Regions from separate parts of the Agrobacterium sp. LEGMi-208b genome, predicted to be linked through region 3. Evidence: riboswitches for the same ligand, from Rfam matches in the RefSeq annotation. Region 3 holds a riboswitch; each other region holds the start of a gene.
The links. A riboswitch is a leader RNA that binds a small molecule or an ion and turns the genes downstream of it on or off. The one in region 3 is predicted to bind thiamine pyrophosphate.

Region 1 (7,406 bases), on a different replicon from region 3:
ATCGCCGTAACACCGGAGCCAAGGGCGAGATCGGTAACATTGCCGACCGAAACGCCGTCAATATCCGTCAGAAGATTGGTGAGTGCCGCCATGCCGCTTCCCCTTTTTTTCCGGTATCCCGCCACCATCAGGCACTGTCAACGCAAAACGTGACGGGCCTGATGTCGGCGACAAGCCGTAATCAGGAAAAAACGGCGGTTCCGATCACGGGCGTCGAGGGAACGGCCATGTCCCTCGGTTCCAGCGGCCCGGAGAGATATGCCTGGTGGCCAGCCTCTATGGCCCGGGCAAAGGCCTCCGCCATGCCGACCGGGTCTCCCGCGCCCGCCACCGCCGTGTTGAGCAGAACGGCATCGTATCCGAGCTCCATCACCGTGACCGCATGCGACGGGCGGCCGATACCGGCATCGACAATCAAGGGCACATCCGGAAAACGCGCCCGCATGGATTTCAGCGCCGTCAGATTGAGCGGTCCCATGGCGCTGCCGATCGGTGCGCACCAGGGCATTAATACCCTGCAACCCGCCTCAAGCAGCTTTTCGGCGACGACCAGATCGTCGGTCGTATAGGGAAAGACCTCAAAACCATCGTCACAGAGAATTTTCGCCGCTTCGACAAGTGCGAAGACATCAGGCTGCAACGTGTCATGGTGGCCGATGACCTCCAGCTTGATCCAGTCGGTGCGGAACACCTCACGGGCCATCTTTGCCGTCAGCACCGCTTCCTTGACCGTGTGGCAACCGGCGGTATTGGGCAGAATGTGGCGATCCAGCTCGCGGATCAGTTCGAAAAACTGACCGCCTTTCTTGCCGCCCGCCGTTTCCCGGCGCAGCGAAATCGTCAGAATATCCGTGTTGCTCGCCCGCACCGCATCGGCAAGCACGGCGGGAGATGGATAGCGCGCCGTGCCGAGGAGAAGACGGGACGAGACCTCACGACCATAAAGCGTCAGCATGGTTTCAGCCTCCCTGCATCGGCGAAAGGATTTCGATACGGTCGAAAGCCTTCAGCTTATAATCGGCACGCTCTTCCGAATGCACCAGATCGCCGTTTACCGCCGTCGCCAGCCACTCACCCTCGTATTCGAGGCTGGCGAGCAGGCCGGCCAGCGTCTCGGCGGCGAGATCAAGCTCGTCGCCATTCACCAGAAGTTTCATGATCCTTTTCCTTTTTAGAGAGTGTTTGGCAGACGATTTCAGCCGCCTGCCGCGCCATCGCCGGCGACAGCAGAAAACCGTGCCGGTGCGCGCCGTTGATGAAAATGGTCCTGCCATCCTGCGTGACATCAGGCAGATTATCTGGATAGGCGGGACGCACCCCCGTGCCGGTCTCGATGATTTCCGCCTCCGCAAAGGCCGGATGCACGGCATAGGCGGCATTCAGGAATTCCATCATCGAGCGGGCGGAAATGGCGCCCGCATCCTCGGTTTCGATCATCGTTGCGCCCACCATGAAACGACCGGGCTCGCGCGGCACGATGTAAAGCGGAATGCGCGGATGCAGCAGCCGGACGGGACGAGAAAGAGAAACCTCCCGCGTGCCGAGATAGAGCATCTCCCCCCGCACACCGCGAAGGCTGGAAATCGTTCCCACCGCCGCAGGCCCGGTGCAATCCACGACCCGGTCGAACGGCTGTTCGTCCAGCGGAGTACCCATGTGGAACCGCACACCCATGAGGCAAAGCCGCTCATATAGCGATTGCAGCGCGAGGCGCGGATCGAGATGCCCTTCGTCCGAGAAATAAAGTCCGGACCTGAAGCGACCGGCAAGATCGGGCTCCAGACCGGCGATTTCGCCCTCATCCACCCAGCGATACCCGCTGGTCCGCGAGGCGAAACGGGATAGCTCCGCCTTGTCACGGGCGGGTGCGACGACCAGCGTGCCGTTGCGGACCACAAGACCGGGGACCGCTGCATCCCACCAGTCGAGCGCCGCCTGGCCGAGCGTCAGAACCGCCGCTTCCGCATTTTCGCGCTCGCACCAGGGCGCCAGCATGCCACCCGCATACCACGATGCGCCGCGAGAGGGTTCGGCATTGCGCTCGCAAACCTCGACGCTAATGTCGTTCCCCGCCAGTTCGAAGGCCGCCGTCAGGCCGGCGACCCCCGTTCCCTTGATGAGAACACGCATGTTATTCGGCACTCGCGGACGTCGAAAGCGGCATGTAAAGCTCGCCGCCTTCCTTGAAGCGTGCGGCCATGGCCTCCAGCCCCTCCTTCTGCGCCTCGGCGCGGATATCGTGGGAAATCCGCATCGAGCAGAATTTCGGCCCGCACATGGAGCAGAAATGCGCGACCTTGTGCGCCTCCTTCGGCAAGGTCTCGTCGTGGAAGGAACGCGCCGTATCCGGGTCGAGCGACAGGTTGAACTGGTCTTCCCAGCGGAACTCGAACCTTGCGCGCGACAGCGCATCGTCCCGCACCTGCGCAGCCGGATGGCCCTTGGCAAGATCGGCGGCATGAGCGGCGATCTTGTAGGTGATAACGCCAACCTTCACGTCGTTACGATCCGGCAGGCCAAGATGTTCCTTCGGCGTGACGTAGCAGAGCATCGCCGTACCGAACCAGCCGATCATCGCCGCCCCGATGCCTGAGGTGATATGGTCGTAACCGGGCGCGATATCTGTCGTGAGCGGCCCAAGCGTGTAGAAGGGCGCCTCGCCGCAGGTCTTCAGCTGCTTGTCCATATTCTCCTTGATCTTGTGCATCGGCACATGGCCGGGGCCTTCGATCATCACCTGGCAATCTTTTGCCCAGGCGATTTGCGTCAACTCGCCCAGCGTCTCCAGCTCGGCGAACTGCGCCGCATCATTGGCGTCGGCAATCGAGCCGGGCCTGAGGCCGTCACCCAGCGAGAAGGAGACGTCATAAGCGCGGCAGATATCGCAAATCTCCTCGAAATGCTCATAGAGGAAACTTTCCTTGTGGTGATGCAGACACCACTTGGCCATGATCGACCCGCCGCGCGAGACGATGCCGGTGACGCGGTTGACGGTGAGCGGAATATAATGCAGCCGCACACCGGCATGAATGGTGAAATAGTCGACGCCCTGTTCCGCCTGCTCAATCAGCGTATCGCGGAACACGTCCCAGTTGAGATCCTCGGCAATGCCGTTCACCTTCTCCAGCGCCTGATAAAGCGGCACCGTGCCGATCGGCACCGGCGAATTGCGGATGATCCATTCGCGGATATTGTGAATGTTGCGCCCGGTCGAAAGGTCCATGACGGTATCGGCACCCCAGCGGATCGCCCAGACCATCTTCTCCACCTCTTCCGCCATGGAGGAGGTGACGGCGGAATTGCCGATATTGGCGTTGATCTTGACCAGAAAATTGCGGCCGATGATCATCGGCTCAAGTTCCGGGTGGTTGATGTTGGCGGGAATGATGGCGCGACCCGAGGCCACTTCCTGACGCACGAATTCCGCCGTGACATAATCAGGGATATGCGCGCCGAAACTCTCGCCGTCACGCGCAAGCTTTTCCTTCGCGGCCTCGCGTCCGAGATTTTCGCGGATGGCGATGAATTCCATTTCCGGCGTGATGATGCCCGCCCGCGCATAGGCAAGCTGCGTCACCGCCTTGCCCGCCGTCGCTTTAAGCGGCTGGTGGCGCACGCCAAATTCCGGCGTCAGCCGCTCGCCGGTGGCAAAGCCGTTATCCTCCGGTTTGACGTGCCGGCCCTCATAAGCCTCGACATCGCCGCGCGCCACGACCCAGTCGTGACGCAGTCGCGGCAGACCCTTTTCAATCAGAACGGGATGGGTCGGATCGGTATAGGGGCCGGAGGAATCATAGACCGTCACCGGCGGTTCGCCCGCCGTCGGGTGCACCGCGATCTCGCGCATCGGCACGCGAATATGCGGATGAAGGATTCCCGGTTTATGGATTTTCGTGGAGGCGGCATGCGGTCCGGTGGTAACCGACAGCGGGATAGTCTTGGCAGCGATATTCATCTTGAGGCTCCAAAGTTTGACTGTGGAGACCCAGTTCGAGCCGGAATGATGGAAAATACCGAAGTGCCGATACGCGGCGCCATGCGCCCGCCCGACATCAGGTCTTTGCACCGTCCCTACGCCAGTATGAACTGGATCAGGTTCAACGGGTCACTGCGCATGAAAGCAGAATCTCAGCCCCTTGACGGGACACCCCTGGTGAATGGCCACAGCAAAAGACACCACCCGGCTTTTGTCAAGGCCGCTCATCAACGCTTGGCAAAGGTGCGGGAATGGCGCATGCTGCCGTTAGTTGTAATTAACCTAACGGTTTAGGTGAATATTATCGTTTGCGGCATAACGATAAGCACAAACCTTCCTAGTGTTGATTTCATTGGAGATACGTCGGAATGAATGCGACTATTCGTGAAATACTGGCAAAATTCGGCCAGCTTCCCACCCCTGTCGATACGATTGCAGATGAAGCCGATCTTTATGCAGCGGGCCTGTCTTCCTTTGCGTCGGTGCAATTGATGCTGGGTATTGAAGAAGCTTTCGATATCGAATTCCCGGACAATCTGCTGAACCGCAAGTCCTTTGCGAGCATCAGGGCGATTGAAGACACCGTTAAGCTCATTCTGGATGGTAAAGAGGCAGCCTGATGAACGTGACCGTGGCGCCGCAGGATGAAACGCTGTCCGCGCGCGCGGGCCGTGTCGCGATCATTGCCGCAAAGCATGCGGATGAGGTGGATGTCACCGGCCGCTTCCCGCAGGAAGCCGTCGATGCCTTGCGGCAGGAACGTCTGCTCGGCATTCAGGTGCCCTCCTCGCTCGGCGGCGAAGGCGCCTCCGTTCAGGAGATCGCCGACATCTGCGCCCGGCTCGGCCAGGCCTGTTCGGCAACCGCGATGATTTTCGCCATGCACCACATCAAGCTGTCCAGCCTGGTGGAGCACGGCGTGGAGAGCAGCTGGCATCCGGGCTTCATGCGCCGCGTTGCCGGCGAACAGCTTCTGCTCGGCTCCGCCACCACCGAAGGCGGCATCGGCGGCAATCTGCGCAACTCCATCTGCGCGATCGAAGTCGAAGGCGATAACTGCCGGCTGGAAAAGGATGCCACCGTCATTTCCTATGGCAGCAATGCCGATGCGATCCTCATCACCTCGCGCGCCCACAAGGATGCCGCGCCCGCCGATCAGGTGATGACCGTATTCCTGAAAAACCAGTATACGCTCGAGAAGACCCATGTCTGGGATACGCTCGGCATGCGTGGCACCTGTTCGGATGGCTTCCTGTTCCGCGGCGAAGCGCCGGCGGTACAGATTTTCCCGAAACCTTTCGCGGAAATCGCCGCGCAATCCATGCTTGCAAGCTCGCATCTCCTGTGGAGCGCCGTCTGGTACGGTATTGCCTCCGACGCGGTGCTGCGTGCGCAATCCTTCGTCAGGGCCGCGGCCCGCAAATCACCCGGCACCGCCCCTCCGGGCGCGATCCGCCTTGCCGAGGTTTCCACCAAGCTGCAGGTGGTCAAATCCAACATCATCGCCGGCATCAAGGCTTACGAGGATACCAAGAGTGATCCCGAAAAACTGATGTCGATGGCCTTTGCCGTTGCCATGAACAATGTGAAGATCTGCTCTTCGGAAACCATTCTTGAGATCATCGATCATGCCATGCTGGTCTGCGGCATCATGGGCTACAAGAACGGTACGCCCTATAGCCTCGGCCGGCACCTGCGCGACGCGCATTCCGCCCGGCTGATGATTTCCAACGACCGTATTCTCGGCAATTCTGCCAATCTCCTGCTGGTTCACAAGCAGGACACCAGCCTCTTGGGATAAGACCATGGACATGCAAACATCGTTTCTCGATCGACTGTTCGAAGAAGGCCTGCTGATTGAAACGGGTGTGGACGGTCTTTATGGACGCAGCGGCCAGTTCGAGGATGTGATTGCCGCATTCGAGCGGCTGATCGACCGCACCGGTGGCGCCGATGGCGCCGAAGCGATCCGCTTTCCGCCCGGCATCAACCGTGCCTATTTCGAAAAGAGCGGTTACATGAAGAGCTTCCCGCAGCTCGCCGGCACTGTCCATTCCTTCTGCGGCTGCGAACTCGACCATGTCAGCCTGCTGAAGACCATGGATGAGGGCGGCGACTGGACCAAGGACCAGAAAGCCACCGACATCGTGCTGACGCCGGCGGCCTGCTATCCGCTTTACCCGACGATTGCCAAGCGTGGCGCCCTTCCTGCCGGCGGCGGTCTTTATGACATCCAGTCCTATTGCTTCCGCCATGAGCCTTCCAAGGATCCGGCCCGCCAGCAGCTTTTCCGCATGCGCGAATATGTCTGCATGGGCACCGAGTCCGACGTCACCGAATTCCGCCAGACCTGGATGGATCGCGGTGTGGAGATGATGAAAGCAGTCGGGCTCGACGTCACCATCGATATCGCCAACGATCCCTTCTTCGGCCGCGCCGGCAAGATGCTCGCCAACAACCAGCGCGACCAGAACCTGAAATTCGAGCTCTTGATCCCGGTCACGTCAGCGACCAGCCCGACGGCCTGCATGAGCTTCAATTACCATCAGGATGCCTTTGGCCAGAAATGGGGCCTCAATCTTGCGAATGGCGATGTCGCCCACACCGCCTGCGTCGGTTTTGGCCTCGAGCGCATCGCACTCGCATTGTTTGCCCATCACGGTCTCGACGTGAAAAAATGGCCTGCAAAGGTCGTGGAAACCCTCTGGGGCTGATTATCCATGCGGCAGATTTTTCCGGGTCTCGATCCCCAAAACTATGTGCAGCATCCGCTTCATTCCTCTGAAAGAATGTGGCCGGAGACCAATTGCTACATCGATTTGTGGATCGAGGTACTGGCCTCGAAAGGATTGCCACCGGAAGCCATGTTCGGTTTCACGCTCACGCAGGATTTCGAAGGTGACCAGTTCACCTTCTTCAAGGTGCCGCTGGAAGATCTCGAAGCACTTTATGGCGTTCGCGCCACCGAACTTGCGATCTTCGATAAGGTGGAAAACCATATCGAGGCACAGCTCGAGCGCGGCCGCATCTGCCTGATCGAGATGGACAGCTTCTATATGCCCGACACCCATGGGGTGGGATACCGGAAGGAACACGGCAAGACCACCATCGCCATCAACCGGCTCGATCTCGAAAAGCGGGAACTCGATTATTTCCACAATGCCGGCTTCTTCCATCTCTCCGGCGAGGATTTCGACGGGCTGTTCCAGCATCACCTGGCCGAGACCGACCCGCCTTTCCTGCCCTACACCGAATTTGCAAAATTCGCGGACGATAATTCCTCACCCACACATATTCGCAAGACGGCCGAACGGCTGCTGAAATTTCATTTTTCGCGGCGGCCCTCCGCCAACCCGGTCCGTGCTTTTGCCAGCGTTTTTCCGGCACAGGTGGAAAAGGTCGCCGACAGGCCCTTTGGCTTCTTCCATAA
Region 2 (7,406 bases), on a different replicon from region 3:
CCTGACGCCTTGGCACCCCCAATTTTGAAACTCGATGACATCAAGCTGACCTTCGGCGTGACCCCGCTGCTCGATGGCGCCAATCTCCAGGTGGAACCGGGCGACCGCATCTGCCTCGTCGGGCGCAACGGTTCGGGCAAGTCGACGCTGATGAAGATCGCTGCGGGTCTCGTCGAGGCGCAGTCGGGCGAGGTTTTCCGGCATCCGGCCGCCACCATCCGTTATCTGGAGCAGGCGCCGGATTTTGCCGGTTACGACACCGTTCAGGCCTATGCCGAAGCGGGGCTCGGACCCGGTGACGATCCCTATCGCGTCACCTATCTTCTCGAGCATCTTGGCCTCACCGGGCAGGAGCACCCTGCAAGCCTTTCCGGCGGTGAGGCGCGACGTGCGGCCCTTGCCCGCGTGATGGCGCCGGAACCCGATATCCTGATGCTGGACGAACCGACCAACCATCTCGATCTGCCGACCATCGAATGGCTTGAAAGCGAGTTGCAGCAGACGCGCAGTGCCCTGGTGTTGATCTCGCATGACCGCCGTTTTCTGGAGAAGGTTTCGACTTCGACCGTCTGGCTCGACCGTGGCCAGTCCCGTCGTCTCAATCGCGGTTTCGCCCATTTCGAGGAATGGCGCGACAAGGTGCTGGAAGAGGAAGAGCTGGAGCAGCACAAGCTCGGCAAGGCCATCGAGCGCGAAGAACACTGGATGCGCTACGGCGTGACCGCAAGGCGCAAGCGCAATATGCGTCGCGTCGGCGAGCTTCAGGCGATGCGTGCCGAATATCGCGGCCACAAGGGACCGCAGGGCACGGTGCAGGCGACCGTCACCGAAGGGCGCGAATCCGGCAAGCTGGTCATCGAGGCCGAGGCCATCACCAAGGCTTACGGCGAGCGGGTGATCGTCGCGCCGTTTTCGCTGCGCGTCCATCGCGGCGATTGCATCGGTTTCGTCGGTCCGAACGGCGCCGGTAAAACGACGCTTCTGAAGATGCTCACCGGTCAATTGGAGCCCGATAGCGGCACGGTGAAGCTCGGCACCAATCTGGAGATCGCGACGCTCGACCAGAAGCGCGAAGATCTCAATCCCAACGATACGCTGGCGCATTATCTGACTGATGGCCGGGGTGAAAACCTGCTGGTCAATGGCGAACTGAAGCATGTTACCGGCTATATGAAGGATTTCCTGTTCCAGCCGGAACAGGCCCGCACGCCGATCCGCAACCTTTCCGGCGGCGAGCGCGCGCGTCTCATTCTGGCGCGCATTCTGGCGCGGCCGACCAATCTTCTGATCCTTGACGAGCCGACCAACGATCTCGATATCGAAACGCTCGATCTTTTGCAGGAAATCGTCGCGGGCTTTTCCGGCACCGTCATTCTCGTCAGCCACGACCGCGATTTTCTCGACCGCACCGTCACTTCCACCATCGCGCCCGTCAATCCGGACGAGCCGGATGGTCGATGGATTGAATATGCCGGTGGTTATTCGGACATGATGGCGCAGCGCAAGGGTGCTGCGGAAGAAAAACGCAAGGCGGAAAAACAGGAAAAGGCGAAGGCCGCACCTTCGGCCTCCCCATCGCAGGATCCTTCAAAGGCCAAGGGCAAGCTTTCCTTCAAGCAGAAATTCGCGCTCGAAAATCTGCCTAAGGAGATGGAAAAGGCGCAAAGCGAAATCGCAAAACGCGAGCAGCGCATGGCCGACCCTGAGCTTTTCACCAAGGACCCGAATGCCTTCAACACGCTGGCGCAGGAAATGTCGAAGCTGCGCGACAAGCTGGAGGCCATGGAAGAAGAATGGCTGGAACTGGAGATGTTGCGCGAGGAACTGGAGGGCTGAAGGCAATCGGGCTCTCGTTTGACCGGTCCTGCTTCGGCCTTTGACAGAAAAGCGGAATTGCCGTTCTATGCCGGCGTTCGTTTGGAGGAGTTGTGAAAATGCGCATGATTTTCGTCAATCTGCCGGTCAAGAATATCGAGACATCAAGGAACTTCTTCACGGCTCTCGGTTTCAGCTTCAACCCGGAATATTCGGATGACCGCACGCTCTGCATGATCGTTGAGGAAAACATCTTCGTGATGCTTCTCCAGGAGGGGCGGTTCCGTGATTTCATCAACGGCGATATTGCCGACGCGACGCGCACCACCGAAGTTCTGACCTGTCTTTCTGCGGGAAGCCGCGAGGAAATCGACCGGATGATCGCCACCGCGCTTGCCTCCGGCGGTAGCGGCTGGAAGCCCGTTCAGGACCATGGTTTCATGTATGCCGGCAGCTTTCAGGATCCCGATGGGCATGTCTGGGAACTGGTGCATATGACGGAGCAGGGCTGACCTCGGCCATCTTGCCAATCAGGGACGGCGGGACTACACCATCATCTTGATCTAACGGGGTGTCTTTTGTGCTTGGACGCAAAAGGCTGAGAGGCTTGCCAACCCGAAGAACCTGATCCGGTTCATACCGGCGGAGGGATTAGACGGCTTTAACGCAGGCGGCTATTTCCCTATCGATTTTTGAGGAGATACCCGTGCGCCGTCGTCTTTTCCTGAATTCCCTCGTTGCCGCTTCGCTGTTTCTGCCCGGTCTTGCCGTCGCACAGGACAGGCAGGAACTGACCGTCTACACCTATGAAAGCTTCGTTTCCGAATGGGGTCCCGGTCCCAAGGTGAAGGAGGCCTTCGAGAAGGTTTGTAATTGCACGGTCAATTTCGTCGGCGTGGCCGATGGTGTGGCGCTACTCAATCGCCTGAAGCTTGAAGGGGCGGGGTCCAAGGCGGATGTCGTCGTCGGTCTCGACACCAATCTTGTCGCGGAAGCAAAACAGACCGGTCTATTCGATGCCAGCGGCATCGATGCATCGGCGGCCAAGGTGCCGGGCGGATACAAGGACGATGTTTTCGTTCCCTATGATTACGGTCATTTCGCCGTCATCTACGACACGCAGACGGTGAAGAATCCGCCGACGAGCCTTAAGGACCTCGTTGAAGGCGACGCCGCGCAGAAGATCGCCATTCAGGACCCGCGCACCTCCACGCCGGGTCTGGGCCTGCTGCTGTGGGTGAAATCGGTTTATGGCGACAAGGCGCCGGAAGCCTGGGAAAAGCTCAGGAAGCGTATTCTCACCGTTACGCCGGGCTGGTCGGAATCCTATGGCCTTTTCACCAAGGGGGAGGTGCCGATGGTGCTCTCCTACACCACCTCGCCCGCCTATCACATGGTCGCGGAAAAGACGGATCGTTATCAGGCCGCCGCCTTTTCCGAAGGGCATTACATCCAGATCGAGGTTTCCGGTCTCCTTAAAAATGCACCGCATAAGGAACTGGCAAAGCAATTCCTCGCTTTCACGCTGACATCGGGTTTTCAGGATGCCATTCCGGAAAACAACTGGATGATGCCGGTTGCGGCAACCTCGAAGCCCTTGCCGGAGGCGTTTTCCAAACTCGTCGTGCCGCAGAAGACTTTCCTGATGGATCCGGAAGAGGTGGCGAAGAACCGCAAGGCATGGATCGATGAATGGCTTGCCGCCATGAGCATGAATTGAGGAAGAGGCACACCCGCGCATGATGCTGCGTCGTGATTACCGGCGGTCGATCATTTTCGGAACGGCGGCTTTTGCCGCCGTTTTCCTGTTCATGGCGCTCGCCGTTGCAGCTCTCCTGTCCTTTGATGCCGGTGCGTCCGCGGCCGGTATAATGGATGCCTATACGCTGCGCATCCTGCGCTTCACGCTTTATCAGGCAACGCTTTCCACTGTTCTTTCTATTGTCCTCGGCCTGCCAGTGGCGCTGGCGCTTGGCCGGCGACGCGTATTTCCGGGAAGGATCTGGATCATCAGGCTGATGGCGGTGCCGATGGGTCTGCCTGTCATCGTCGGCGCCTTCGGCATCATCACCATCTGGGGCAGGCAGGGTGTTTTGAATACGGCCCTGGTTTTTGCCGGGGCGAATGAGCCTTTCAGCATTTATGGCCTTTCCGGCATCCTCATCGCCCATGTGTTTTTCAATCTGCCGCTTTCGGTCCGGTTGATGCTCGCCGGGCTGGAGCGTATTCCGGGTGAATATTGGCGCATGGCGGCGAGCCTCGGCATGGGGCCGGTTTCGATTTTCCGTTTTATCGAATGGCCGGCAGTCGCGCGTCTCGTTCCCGGCATTGCCGGGCTTGTTTTCATGCTGTGCGCTACCAGCTTCACGCTCGTTCTTTTGTTGGGTGGCGGGCCGGCGGCCACGACGCTGGAGGTCGCGATCTATCAGGCGCTGCGGTTCGATTTCGATCCGCAGCGGGCGATTGCGCTTTCGGTTCTGCAGATTGCCCTCACCGCAATCCTGCTCGGACTTCTCGCTTTTTTACCGTCGCCCGAAGCGGAAATTCCGTCGCTCGGTCGTTCCCATCACCGTTTTGATGGCAAGGGCATTGGCGCCCGCCTCTGGGATGGCGCGGCAATCGTTTTCGTAATTCTGCTGATCGGCCTGCCGCTTGTCGCCATAGCCGTCTCGGGCTTGAGGGCCGATCTGCCGCGTCTTTTGTCCGCGCCGATTTTCCTGCGCGCGGCGGCGACCAGTCTTGCAATCGCCCTTCTCTCCGCAGCCCTTGTCGTGCTCTGCTGCATGGCGATCATCGGCGCACGGCAGGAGATAGGCTCCAGACGGCAGGCGGGGAAACCACTGCGCTTCCTCTCCGCTCTGCTTGGGGCAGGGTCTTCGCTGGTGCTTTTGGTGCCGCCTGTGGTGTTGGGAAGCGGGTGGTTCCTTCTATTGCGGGTCTTCGGCGATGTCAGCTTCTATGCGCCCGTCCTCGTGGCGCTTATCAATATGCTGATGGCTTTGCCGCTTTCCATGCGGGTTCTGGAGCCGGCTTTCACCAGTCATTTTTTGCGCACCGGCCGGCTTTCCGCCAGTCTGGGGCTTCAGGGCTTGACGCGATTGCGGTTCGCCGATCTACCGGTTCTGTGGCGGCCGCTGGCCATGGCGTTTTCCTTTGCCATGGCCCTGTCTCTTGGCGATTTAGGCGCGGTTGCCCTGTTCGGGTCGGAAAATTTCGTCACCTTGCCATGGCTGGTTTATAGCAATATGGGCAGCTATCGCACCAATGACGCCGCCGGTTATGCCTTCCTTCTCGGCATCATCTGCCTGCTGCTTGCCGCAGGCGGCGTTTCACGGCAATCCCAACCAGCAAGGGCGAGCATATGACAGGCGATGATTTTGCCGTTGAGCTGGACAAGGTCAGGCTGCGGCTTGGAACACAGGATTTCGACCTCGATTGCACATTCCCACAAAGCCGGATAACCGCCGTCGTCGGCGCGTCCGGTTCGGGCAAGTCGACGCTTCTCAACCTCGTCGCCGGTTTCGAGGCGCCGGATTCCGGCCGCGTCATGATCGGCGGACAGGACGTGACTGCGCTCGATCCTTCGGAAAGACCGGTCTCATCGATCTTTCAGGACAATAATCTTTTTGCGCATCTCGATATTTTCACCAATGTCGCTCTGGGTGTCAGCCCCGGGCTGAAATTGCGGGTGGAAGACCGGGAACGGATCGAGAAGGCCCTCGTTCGTGTCGGGCTTGCGGGTTTCGACAAGCGCTTGCCAGGCACGCTTTCCGGCGGAGAAAGGCAGAGGGCGGCGCTGGCGCGCGCGCTGGTCAGGAAAAAACCGGTCATGCTGCTCGATGAGCCTTTTGCGGCACTCGATCCGGGATTGCGGGCGGGTATGACGTCCCTGCTTCTCGACTTGCATGGAGAAACAAAAAACACGGTGATTATTGTCACGCATCACCCCGACGACATAAAAAAGCTGGCGCAGCAGGTGGTTTTTCTTGAACGCGGCCGTGTTGTCTATACCGGCCCGACCGCAGATTTCTTCGCCACACAAAATGTGAAGGCGGTGGACAGTTTTCTGAACGGGTGATCGCCTTATTTTCGACGTGTGCCGCTGGCAATCGCTTTAGATGACTTCAATGGCGCTAATTTGCACTTGCCAGTTTCAAGTTGTTGCCCGAGAAAAGATGGGAATTATTGCGTTCTTCAGGAATAATCCGGACTTGATGGATCGTTTTTACCGTTTTGGCATTCATCGCCCGTTGGGGCGAATCTGTTATTCTGGTCTGCAATTAACGGATGATCAGGAACGTTAGGGGCAGGCATAGAGAATGAGAAATAGCATGACTGCACAGTGGAGGCTCTTCTCCCGTTCAGGCCTTCGCCGTTCGGGCAGGATGGCTGCCGCCTGTTCCGTGCTGACCGCGTCTGCGGTGTTCCTGTCGTCGTGCCAGTCTCTCTTCAGCCCGGCCTACCAGTCCACCCTGCGCCCGTCGGATAATCCGCAGACCGTGGAAGAGGTGCAGAAGAATGATCCCCGTGCCCAGATGGGTGCGCGCGAGCATCCGCGCATCGTGGCGAGTTATGGCGGTGAATATCGTGACGCCAAGACGGAGCGGCTTGTCGCGCGTATCGCCGGCGCTCTGACGGCCGTTTCGGAAAACCCGCAGCAATCCTATCGCATCACTATCCTCAACTCGCCGGCCATCAACGCCTTTGCGCTGCCGGGCGGATATCTTTACGTGACGCGCGGACTGCTGGCACTTGCCAACGATGCTTCGGAAGTGGCCGCCGTGCTTTCACATGAGATGGGCCATGTCACCGCCAATCACGGCATCGAACGCCAGCGCCGGGAAGAGGCGGAGGTAATTGCCAGCCGCGTGGTTGCCGAAGTGCTGTCCAGCGATCTTGCCGGCAAGCAGGCGCTCGCGCGCGGCAAGCTGCGGCTCGCGGCCTTTTCACGCCAGCAGGAATTGCAGGCGGATGTGATCGGCGTGCGGATGCTGGGCGAGGCCGGTTACGATCCCTTTGCCTCGCCGCGTTTTCTGGATTCCATGGCGGCCTATGCGCGGTTCTCTTCGGCCGATCCCGAAAACGACCAGAGCCTCGACTTCCTTTCCAGCCACCCCAACACGCCGCAGCGCATCGAGCTTGCGCGCCGTCATGCCCGCGCCTTCGGTCAGGACGGCCAGGTCGGGGATCGTGGTCGCGACTGGTTTCTGGATGGCATAGACGGCCTGCTTTATGGCGATAGCCCGCAGGAAGGTTATGTCCGGGGCCAGACGTTCCTGCATGGAACGCTCGGCATCCGTTTCGACGTGCCGGAAGGTTTCGTCATCGACAACAAGGTCGAGGCCGTTCTGGCGACGGGACCGGGCGATATGGCGATCCGTTTTGACGGCGTCGCCGATCCGAAACAGACGAGCCTTGCCAATTATCTGACCAGCGGCTGGGTTGCCGGCCTGCTGCCGGAAACGGTCAAGGAAACCCAGATCAACGGTCTGGAGGCTGCGACAGCTCGGGCAAGCGCGGATAAATGGGATTTCGACGTGACCGTCATTCGCGTCGGCCAGCAGATATTCCGTTTTCTGACCGCCGTGCCG
Region 3 (7,406 bases):
AGGCGAGGTGGCTCATGACGAAGGCGATGTCGATACCATCGAGTAATTGCGGCCGGGAGGCGAGGATTTCAAGCTCTTCGGGTGAGAGGCCGAGACGGCACATGCCGGTATCGATCTGCACGGCGGCGGCGAGCCTCTTACCGAGACGGCTGGCATGGGCCGCCCATTGTGCAATCTGTTCCAGCGAATTCAGAACCGGGGTGACGGCCATGGCGGCACAGGAGGTCTCATTGCCGGGCTGAAGACCATTGAGGACGAAAATCCGCGCCTCTGCCGAAAGCCGCAGTCGCAACGCCAGCGCTTCATCGATATGGGCGACGAAGAAATTGCGGCAGCCGGCATCGAACAGGACCTGCGAGACGATATCCGCGCCGAGACCGTACGCATCGGCCTTGACGACCGCTGCCGTCTGCGATGCGGGCGCCATGGCCGCAAGCGTCAGATAATTGTCGCGCAATGCGCCGAGATCGATGGTCAGATGGCCGCTTGCACCACCGGCGGCCTGCTGGCGGCTGATCTGCATGTCCATGGTCGTTCACCCTCATTTTTATCTCATGAGGGTATTGCAACGATTATCGAATTTCTTGGCGATTGTTCGAAGGAAATGCGATAGAATTCATAATCACGCAATTTTCCTTTGCCGATTGGAATTTTCTATGTCGTCACTCGATGCGACCGACCGCCATATCATCCGCCTGCTTCGGCTCAACGCCCGTATCAGCAATGCGAAGCTGGCAGCAGAAGTCGGGCTTTCGGCATCCGCCTGCCTTCGCCGGGTCGATATTCTCGAGCGGGAGGGGATTATCCGGGGGTATACGGCGCTGACCAGCGGCCTTGCCGGCGGTGAGGTGATTTCGGTTATCGTGCAGATCACGCTCGACCGCCAGACGGAGGATTTTCTCAACCGTTTCGAAAATGCGGTGCGGCGCTATCCGGAAATCCGCGAATGTTATCTGATGACTGGGGGATCGGATTATTTTCTGCGTTGCGAGGCGGAAAGTGCTGGGGATTTCGAGCGGATTCACAAGGAAATTCTGTCGAAGCTGCCCGGGGTTTCGCGCATTCATTCGAGTTTTGCGATCCGGAATGTGCTGGCGACGCCGAAGGGGCGGTAGTCGCATTTTACGAGCGGCAGAATATGCGGCCACCCCCCTCTGTCCTGCCGGACATCTCCCCCACAAGGGGGGAGATCGGGTGAGGCTTTCGCTCGGGCCTACGCAACCATTTCGCCACAGATGTTATGGCTTACAGAATATGGAGAGCAGGCCGCTTGTCGATCTCCCCCCTTGAGGGGGAGATGTCCGGCAGGACAGAGGGGGGTAAAGCCCCAAACTCTGCCCTCTCATCGCTACCCCCACCATCGATAAAAATGATGCACCGGTCCCCGCCCATGTCCAACGGCAAGTTCCCGCCCGGCATCGAGCGCTCCGTTCAGATAATCCTTCGCAAGACCAACCGCCTCCCGCAACTCACTACCCCTTGCAAGATGGGCCGTAATTGCCGCAGCCAGCGTGCAGCCGGTGCCGTGGTCGTTCTTCGTTTCCACCCTCGGCGCGGAAAGCGTCCGCATGGCGCCGTCCGCAAACAGATAATCCGTGCTCTCAGATCCATCGCCATGGCCGCCCTTGATGAGCACCGCTTTCGCGCCCGCCTTCAGGATCGCCTCGGCCTGACGGGCGATCTCCGTCTCCGTCTCCGCAATCGGCGTACCGGTCAGCAGCGCCGCTTCCGGCAGGTTCGGCGTGACGATGGTGGCGAGCGGCAGCAAGTCGCGCCGCAATGTCTCGATGGCATCCTCATGCAGCAGCCTGTCACCTGACGTCGCCACCATGACCGGATCGAGCACCACCGGCTGCGGTTGCTGCCGAAGCCGTTCCGCGATGGCGGCGATGGTTTCGATCCGCGATACCATGCCGATTTTCACCGAATTGACGGCAAGATCGGAAAAGACGGCGTCCATCTGCGCGACGATGGTGGCGACCGAAATATCCTCCACAGCTGTCACGCCTTTGGTGTTTTGGGCGGTGATGGCGGTGATGACGCTGGCGGCATAGGCGCCGAGCGCGGAAAAGGTCTTGATGTCGGCCTGGATACCCGCGCCGCCGCCGCTGTCGGAGCCGGCAATGGTCAATGCAATTGATGTCATGGTTGTCTCGCTTTCAGCGTGGCGTCAATTGCGGCGCGGAAGTCCTTGGTTGCGCTGGCAATATCGGCCGCGCGGAAAATGGCCGAAATGACCGCGACACCATCCGCACCCGCCTCGATGACGGACGGTACACGCGCAAGATCGATACCGGCGATGGCGCCCACCGGCATATCCGGCCGCCATTCCCTCAACAGGGCGCGCAGCGTCGAAAAACCGTCGATACCGACCGGCCTGTCCGGGTTGACCTTGGAAACGGTTTCGAACACGCCGCCGATGCAGGCGTAGTCCGCGGGCATCGAGGCCGCGCGTTCCGCATCGGCGCGGTTCTTGACGGTGAGGCCGATGATCGCCTTTTCGCCGAGAATGCGCCTTGCGGTCTTGGCATCCATGTCGTCAGCGCCGAGATGTACCCCGTCCGCGCCCGAGGCGAGCGCCACATCCACCCGGTCGTTGATGACCAAAGGCACGCCGGTGCCGGTGATGGCTTCGTGAATGGCGCGGGCGTTTTCGATCATCGCCCGCGTCGAGCCGTGCTTGTCGCGATATTGCAGAATGGTGGCGCCGTTGAGTGCGGCGGCCAGAGCCAGCTCCGGCAGCGACGCGACGTCGCCAAGGCTCGCATCGACCAGCGCGTTGAGGCGGTAATCAACCTTGTTCATGCTCTATCCTCGCGTGATTTGTGATGTCCTCACCGGAAATTTCGGAAAGCGCATCCAGAAACGCCGGTTCGAAGGTGCCGGGGCCGCTGGCGTGTTTCGCGGCGAGTTCGGCGGAAACGCCGGTGACGGCAAGGGCGGAGGCCGCCGCCGTCAGCGCGTCTTTTTCCACCGCCATGAAGGCGGCGATGACGCCGCCAGAAAGGCAACCTGTTCCTGTCACCTTCGCCATCCACGGATGGCCGTTGAATATCCTGACGCTGCGGGTCTTGTCGCTTAGATGATCCACAGGCCCGGTCTCGATCCTCACCACACCAGGCACATCACCGATCAGGCTCATTTCGGCGTGATTGCCGCGCACGATCGTCGGGGAAAGTGCGATGAGTTCGCGCGCGAATGCCAGCCTTGATGGTGAATAATCGCAATGCACGGGATCGACGATCCACGGCTTGCCGGATGCATTGGCGATCTCTATCGCCAGCCGGATGACCTTGCGCCGCTCGGCATCCAGTGTGCCGAGATTGACGGTCAGCGCATCGGCCTTGGCAACGAAGCTCTCGATTTCCTCGAGCGAGGTGGTCATGGAAGGAATTCCGCCGACGACGGTGATGCCGTCGGCCGTGAATTTCTGCACCACGGTGTTCATCAGGCAATGCACGCGCGGGCGTGCCTGCCTGACTTTTTCAAGAAGTTCGGCGGCCTTTGCCGCGGTCGGACTATTGCCGGTCATGGCTGTTGCAGCTCCACGGCGATGTCGTCTGCTGCCGGCGCCTGCTTGATCAATTGCATCTCCTGCATGAAAGCGCCGAAACGGGTGTAGCGGGTGCGGTCGAGCGCCGCCGGGCGCTTGGCGAAACGCGGCAGTGTGTCGAAGAAGGCCTGCTTGTTCAGCGCATCGTCGAGGTTCGGATAAGCCTTGATGAAAAGCTGCCAGGCTTCCTGCGGGTGGTTGGTGATGAAGATCGCAGCCTGCTCCACGGCGGAGAGAAAACGTGGCAGGCGGCTGTCCTTTACGAGATCGCGATGGGTGACGAAGATCAGCTCGTCATAGGCCGGCACGCCGTGCTCCTCCGGGAAGAAGGAGCGGCCCTCATGCCCCTCGAGCTTCATCTGCGTCAGTTCGAAATTACGGAAACCGCCCAGCGTGGCATCCACCTTGCCGGCGATCAGCGACGGCGAGAGCGAAAAATTGACGTTGATCAGCTCGACATCATCCTTCGTCAGACCCTCTTTTTCCAGCATGCGCTTCAACATCGCATCCTCGAAACCGGAAACGGAAAAACCGACCTTCTTGCCCTTCAGGTCTTTCAGGCTCTTGATCGGTCCGTCGGCCAGAACGGTGACGGTGTTGAGCGGGGTCTCGACCAGCGTGCCGAAACGCACCAGCGGCAGGCCGGCATCGTGATCGAGATAAAGGTTCGGCTGGTAATGCACGCCGATATCGGCCTGTTTTGCCGAAACGAGGCGCGGTACGGCGGAGGGGTCTGCGGGCGGAACCAGTTCCACCTCCAGCCCGGCATCGGCGAAGAGGCCACGTTCCCTGGCGATCACCATCGGCGCGTGATCGGGGTTCACGAACCATTCGAGCAGGACGGTAAGCTTGTCGGCCGCCTGTGACGGCATGGGTGCGAGGACGCTAACAGCCGCGACGACGAGGGAGAGAAGAGTTCGTTTCATGGTGCCGAAAGTCTCCGTAAATATCTGAAAGGAATGGTATGTTCTGTTTCTTTGGCCCAGGGGGCGAGATTGGCTGTCGCCCGGTCGACGACAAGCCGCAGCAGCACTGCCATCACGGCGAGAATGGCCATGGCGGCGAACATGGTGTCGGTCTGCATGCGGGCATTGGACTGGACCATGACGAACCCGAGCCCTGCGGATGCGCCCACCCATTCGCCGATGACGGCGCCGAGCGGGGCGAGCGGCGCCGCCACCCGCAAGCCCGAGATCAGCGAGGGCAGCGCCAGCGGTACACGCAGCCGGGTGAGGATCTGCCAGTGGCTCGCCGCAGTCAGCGAGGCGGCGTCGAGTATGGCGCGATCCGTGCGGTTGAGGCCGTCGGTGAAAGAGGAGGCAACGGGGAAGAAGATGATGATCGCCGTCATGACCACTTTTGAAGCCATGCCGAAACCGAACCAGAGGACGAGGATGGGGGCCAGCACGAAGACCGGAAAAGCCTGCAACACCAGAACCATGGGCCAGACAAGGCGGCCGAGGCGCGGGATGGCGGCAATCGTGAAAGCGACGACAATGCCGGCGGTGATACCTGTGGCGAGCCCGAGCGCCATTTCTCCGAGTGTTACCAGCGCTTGCCCGAAAAGGAAGCCGGGCTGGCGCAGGAAAGCGCCGGCGACATCGACGGGCGATGGCAGGATATAGCGGGGCGGTGCGAACAGCCACGTGCCGGCCTGCCAGAGAAGGAGCAGAAGACCGACACCGTTCAGCGCATGGGTGGCACGCATGAGCCGGACCTCAGACGCAAACGCACCGCGTGCGAAGGGTGGAAGGTTTCAGCATCATCATTGGTCTCCAGATGTGACAATCACGGAGATCAGGCGAAGCGGAGAAGAGAAAGGGTAGCGCCTCCAAGGCGCGACAGTTCCGTTCCTACGCCGGCATGACCCGGATCAGGTTCAAGGGTCCGGCTCGTCGCCATCTCAGCACCGTCAGGTGCTCCCCTCGGAAGAGCTTGTTTTGTAGGTCAAGTTTTAAAAATGTCAACGGCCTCTGCCGACTGGTCATGCGTTGTCTATATATTACTTAAATATAGTTATTAGGTATATCGAATTTATCGACAATTAGTTATATGTATAAACTATATCGCAAGATCATCCGAGTAAATGTCGTCCGCAGCCAAAGAAGGTCGGGGACGAAATTGAAAAGCATCTGGCGGGACAAGTCTGGAAACTTTGCCATTCTCAGCGCTCTGTTGATGATACCGATCATCGGATCCGCCGGTGTTGCGCTTGATGTCGTGCGAGGCATGAGCGTGAAATCCGATCTTCAGATGGCAGCGGACTCTGCGGCTCTGGCCGTGGTTGCGGAAAGTTCGGCCAGTGCTCAGGCCGCAAGGCGAATGGCAAGCGATGGCGTCATTTCGGTCGGCAAGGAAGAGGCGGAGGCTTTTTTTCACAGCAACCAGCGAGGAAACCCGGAATATCGCCTATTGGCGCTCGATGTACAGGTGAAGAAGAATGGCACTGTGATCGAATCGTCAGTGAGTTTTACAGCTTCGCTTAATACGACGCTCTCCAGGGTATTGGGAAAGAATTTCCTTACTGTTTCCGGCAGTGCAACTGCCAAATATGAAACGGAAACCTATACCGATTTCTATTTGCTGCTCGATAACTCGCCTTCCATGGGCGTCGGCGCAACGCCCGCCGATGTGGCAACAATGAAAAAGGCGATCGGATGCGCTTTCGCCTGCCATCTCTCATTGGCAGACGGTTCGTCCGATCCCAACAGCACCTATTTCCGGCTCAGAAATAAAGACCCGAAGGCCAAGGGTTACATCAACGCGACGACGCGCATTGATGTGGTCGCAAAGGCGACCGCGAGCTTGATGGACACGGCTGAGGACACGCGCAAAAAAAGAGATCAGTATCGCATTGCTGTTTACACTTTCGGAAAGACGGCAGACGATGCCTTTCCCGATAAAGACCTCCAGGAGGTGGTGTCGCGCACGTCGGATTTGCAGGCGGCCAAGAAGAAGGTCGGCGAAATTGAACTGATGTCAGTTCCCGGCCATGGATACAATCTCGATCAGCACACCAATTTTGATCGCGCGCTGACGAAGATCACAGCAAAAATGGGAGAATCGGGGAATGGCGCCAGTTCTGCTACCCCTGAGAAAATCGTATTCTTTGTGTCGGATGGTGTGGCCGATAGCCAAAAGCCCAAGAAATGTACAAAGCCAGTAATCTGGAATGGGCGATGTCAGGAACCCGTGGACACCAAGCTGTGCGACGACCTCAAAAAACAAGGTTTCCGTATCGCCGTGCTTTACACCACCTATCTGCCGCTTCCCGGCAATCAGCACTACGATAAATGGATCGCCCCGTTCCAGTCGGAAATCGGCACGCGCATGCAGCAATGCGCCTCCCCGGGCCTGTTCTTCGAAGTCAGCCCCTCGCAGGGTATCAGCGAAGCGATGTCGGCGCTGTTCAAGAAGGCGATCAGCACGCCGCGCCTGACGAGTTGAAGCTTGTGCCCGAAAGCGGTTCAAAGCGCTGTCCATGCCTGCCGCTGGCGTGACGGAAAACATTTTTCGATCGGAATATTAGTTATTCTGGAAATTAGATTTATCGAAAATTAGTTATCCATTGAAACTGACTTTCAACAGTATTTGGCTAAGTCTCGTCTCCGGCAGGGTTCCGGGGGGCGAATTTGAAGAATATCTGGCAGGACAAATCAGGGAATTTCGGCATTCTCAGTGCCTTGTTGATGGTGCCGCTGATTGGCGTCGCTGGCGTGGCGCTTGATGTGACGCATGGCATGGCGATCAAATCGGACCTGCAGATGGCAGCGGATGCTGCGGCGCTTGCGGTCGTTGCCGATACGTCGGCGAGTGTTCACAAGGCGAAGGAAATGTCGGGAGATGGCGAAGT

Region 1: it holds a riboswitch for thiamine pyrophosphate, as region 3 does, so the genes downstream of both, thiC (phosphomethylpyrimidine synthase ThiC) here and AC5YUO_RS16145 (ABC transporter permease) in region 3, are expected to answer to the same signal.
Region 2: it holds a riboswitch for thiamine pyrophosphate, as region 3 does, so the genes downstream of both, thiB (thiamine ABC transporter substrate binding subunit) here and AC5YUO_RS16145 (ABC transporter permease) in region 3, are expected to answer to the same signal.

What each region holds. Positions count from the first base shown of each region.
Region 1 covers NZ_CM183445.1:1,916,473-1,923,878, reverse strand. Annotated here, with positions in the region: gene AC5YUO_RS09345 (P1 family peptidase) at 1-92, opposite strand, end outside; gene AC5YUO_RS09340 (thiazole synthase) at 182-955, opposite strand; gene thiS (sulfur carrier protein ThiS) at 960-1,157, opposite strand; gene thiO (glycine oxidase ThiO) at 1,126-2,130, opposite strand; gene thiC (phosphomethylpyrimidine synthase ThiC) at 2,132-3,955, opposite strand; TPP riboswitch at 4,051-4,162, opposite strand; gene AC5YUO_RS09320 (acyl carrier protein) at 4,345-4,596, shown strand; gene AC5YUO_RS09315 (acyl-CoA dehydrogenase family protein) at 4,596-5,777, shown strand; gene AC5YUO_RS09310 (amino acid--[acyl-carrier-protein] ligase) at 5,782-6,690, shown strand; gene AC5YUO_RS09305 (DUF1839 family protein) at 6,697-7,406, shown strand, end outside.
Region 2 covers NZ_CM183445.1:1,758,672-1,766,077, forward strand. Annotated here, with positions in the region: gene AC5YUO_RS08600 (thiamine diphosphokinase) at 1-5, shown strand, start outside; gene AC5YUO_RS08605 (ABC-F family ATP-binding cassette domain-containing protein) at 10-1,836, shown strand; gene AC5YUO_RS08610 (VOC family protein) at 1,935-2,327, shown strand; TPP riboswitch at 2,373-2,483, shown strand; gene thiB (thiamine ABC transporter substrate binding subunit) at 2,522-3,535, shown strand; gene thiP (thiamine/thiamine pyrophosphate ABC transporter permease ThiP) at 3,555-5,180, shown strand; gene AC5YUO_RS08625 (thiamine ABC transporter ATP-binding protein) at 5,177-5,893, shown strand; gene AC5YUO_RS08630 (M48 family metalloprotease) at 6,201-7,406, shown strand, end outside.
Region 3 covers NZ_CM183446.1:298,539-305,944, reverse strand. Annotated here, with positions in the region: gene alr (alanine racemase) at 1-529, opposite strand, end outside; gene AC5YUO_RS16170 (Lrp/AsnC family transcriptional regulator) at 657-1,115, shown strand; gene thiD (bifunctional hydroxymethylpyrimidine kinase/phosphomethylpyrimidine kinase) at 1,349-2,146, opposite strand; gene thiE (thiamine phosphate synthase) at 2,143-2,805, opposite strand; gene AC5YUO_RS16155 (hydroxyethylthiazole kinase) at 2,792-3,532, opposite strand; gene AC5YUO_RS16150 (ABC transporter substrate-binding protein) at 3,529-4,479, opposite strand; gene AC5YUO_RS16145 (ABC transporter permease) at 4,476-5,261, opposite strand; TPP riboswitch at 5,387-5,489, opposite strand; gene AC5YUO_RS16140 (TadE/TadG family type IV pilus assembly protein) at 5,675-7,000, shown strand; gene AC5YUO_RS16135 (pilus assembly protein TadG-related protein) at 7,186-7,406, shown strand, end outside.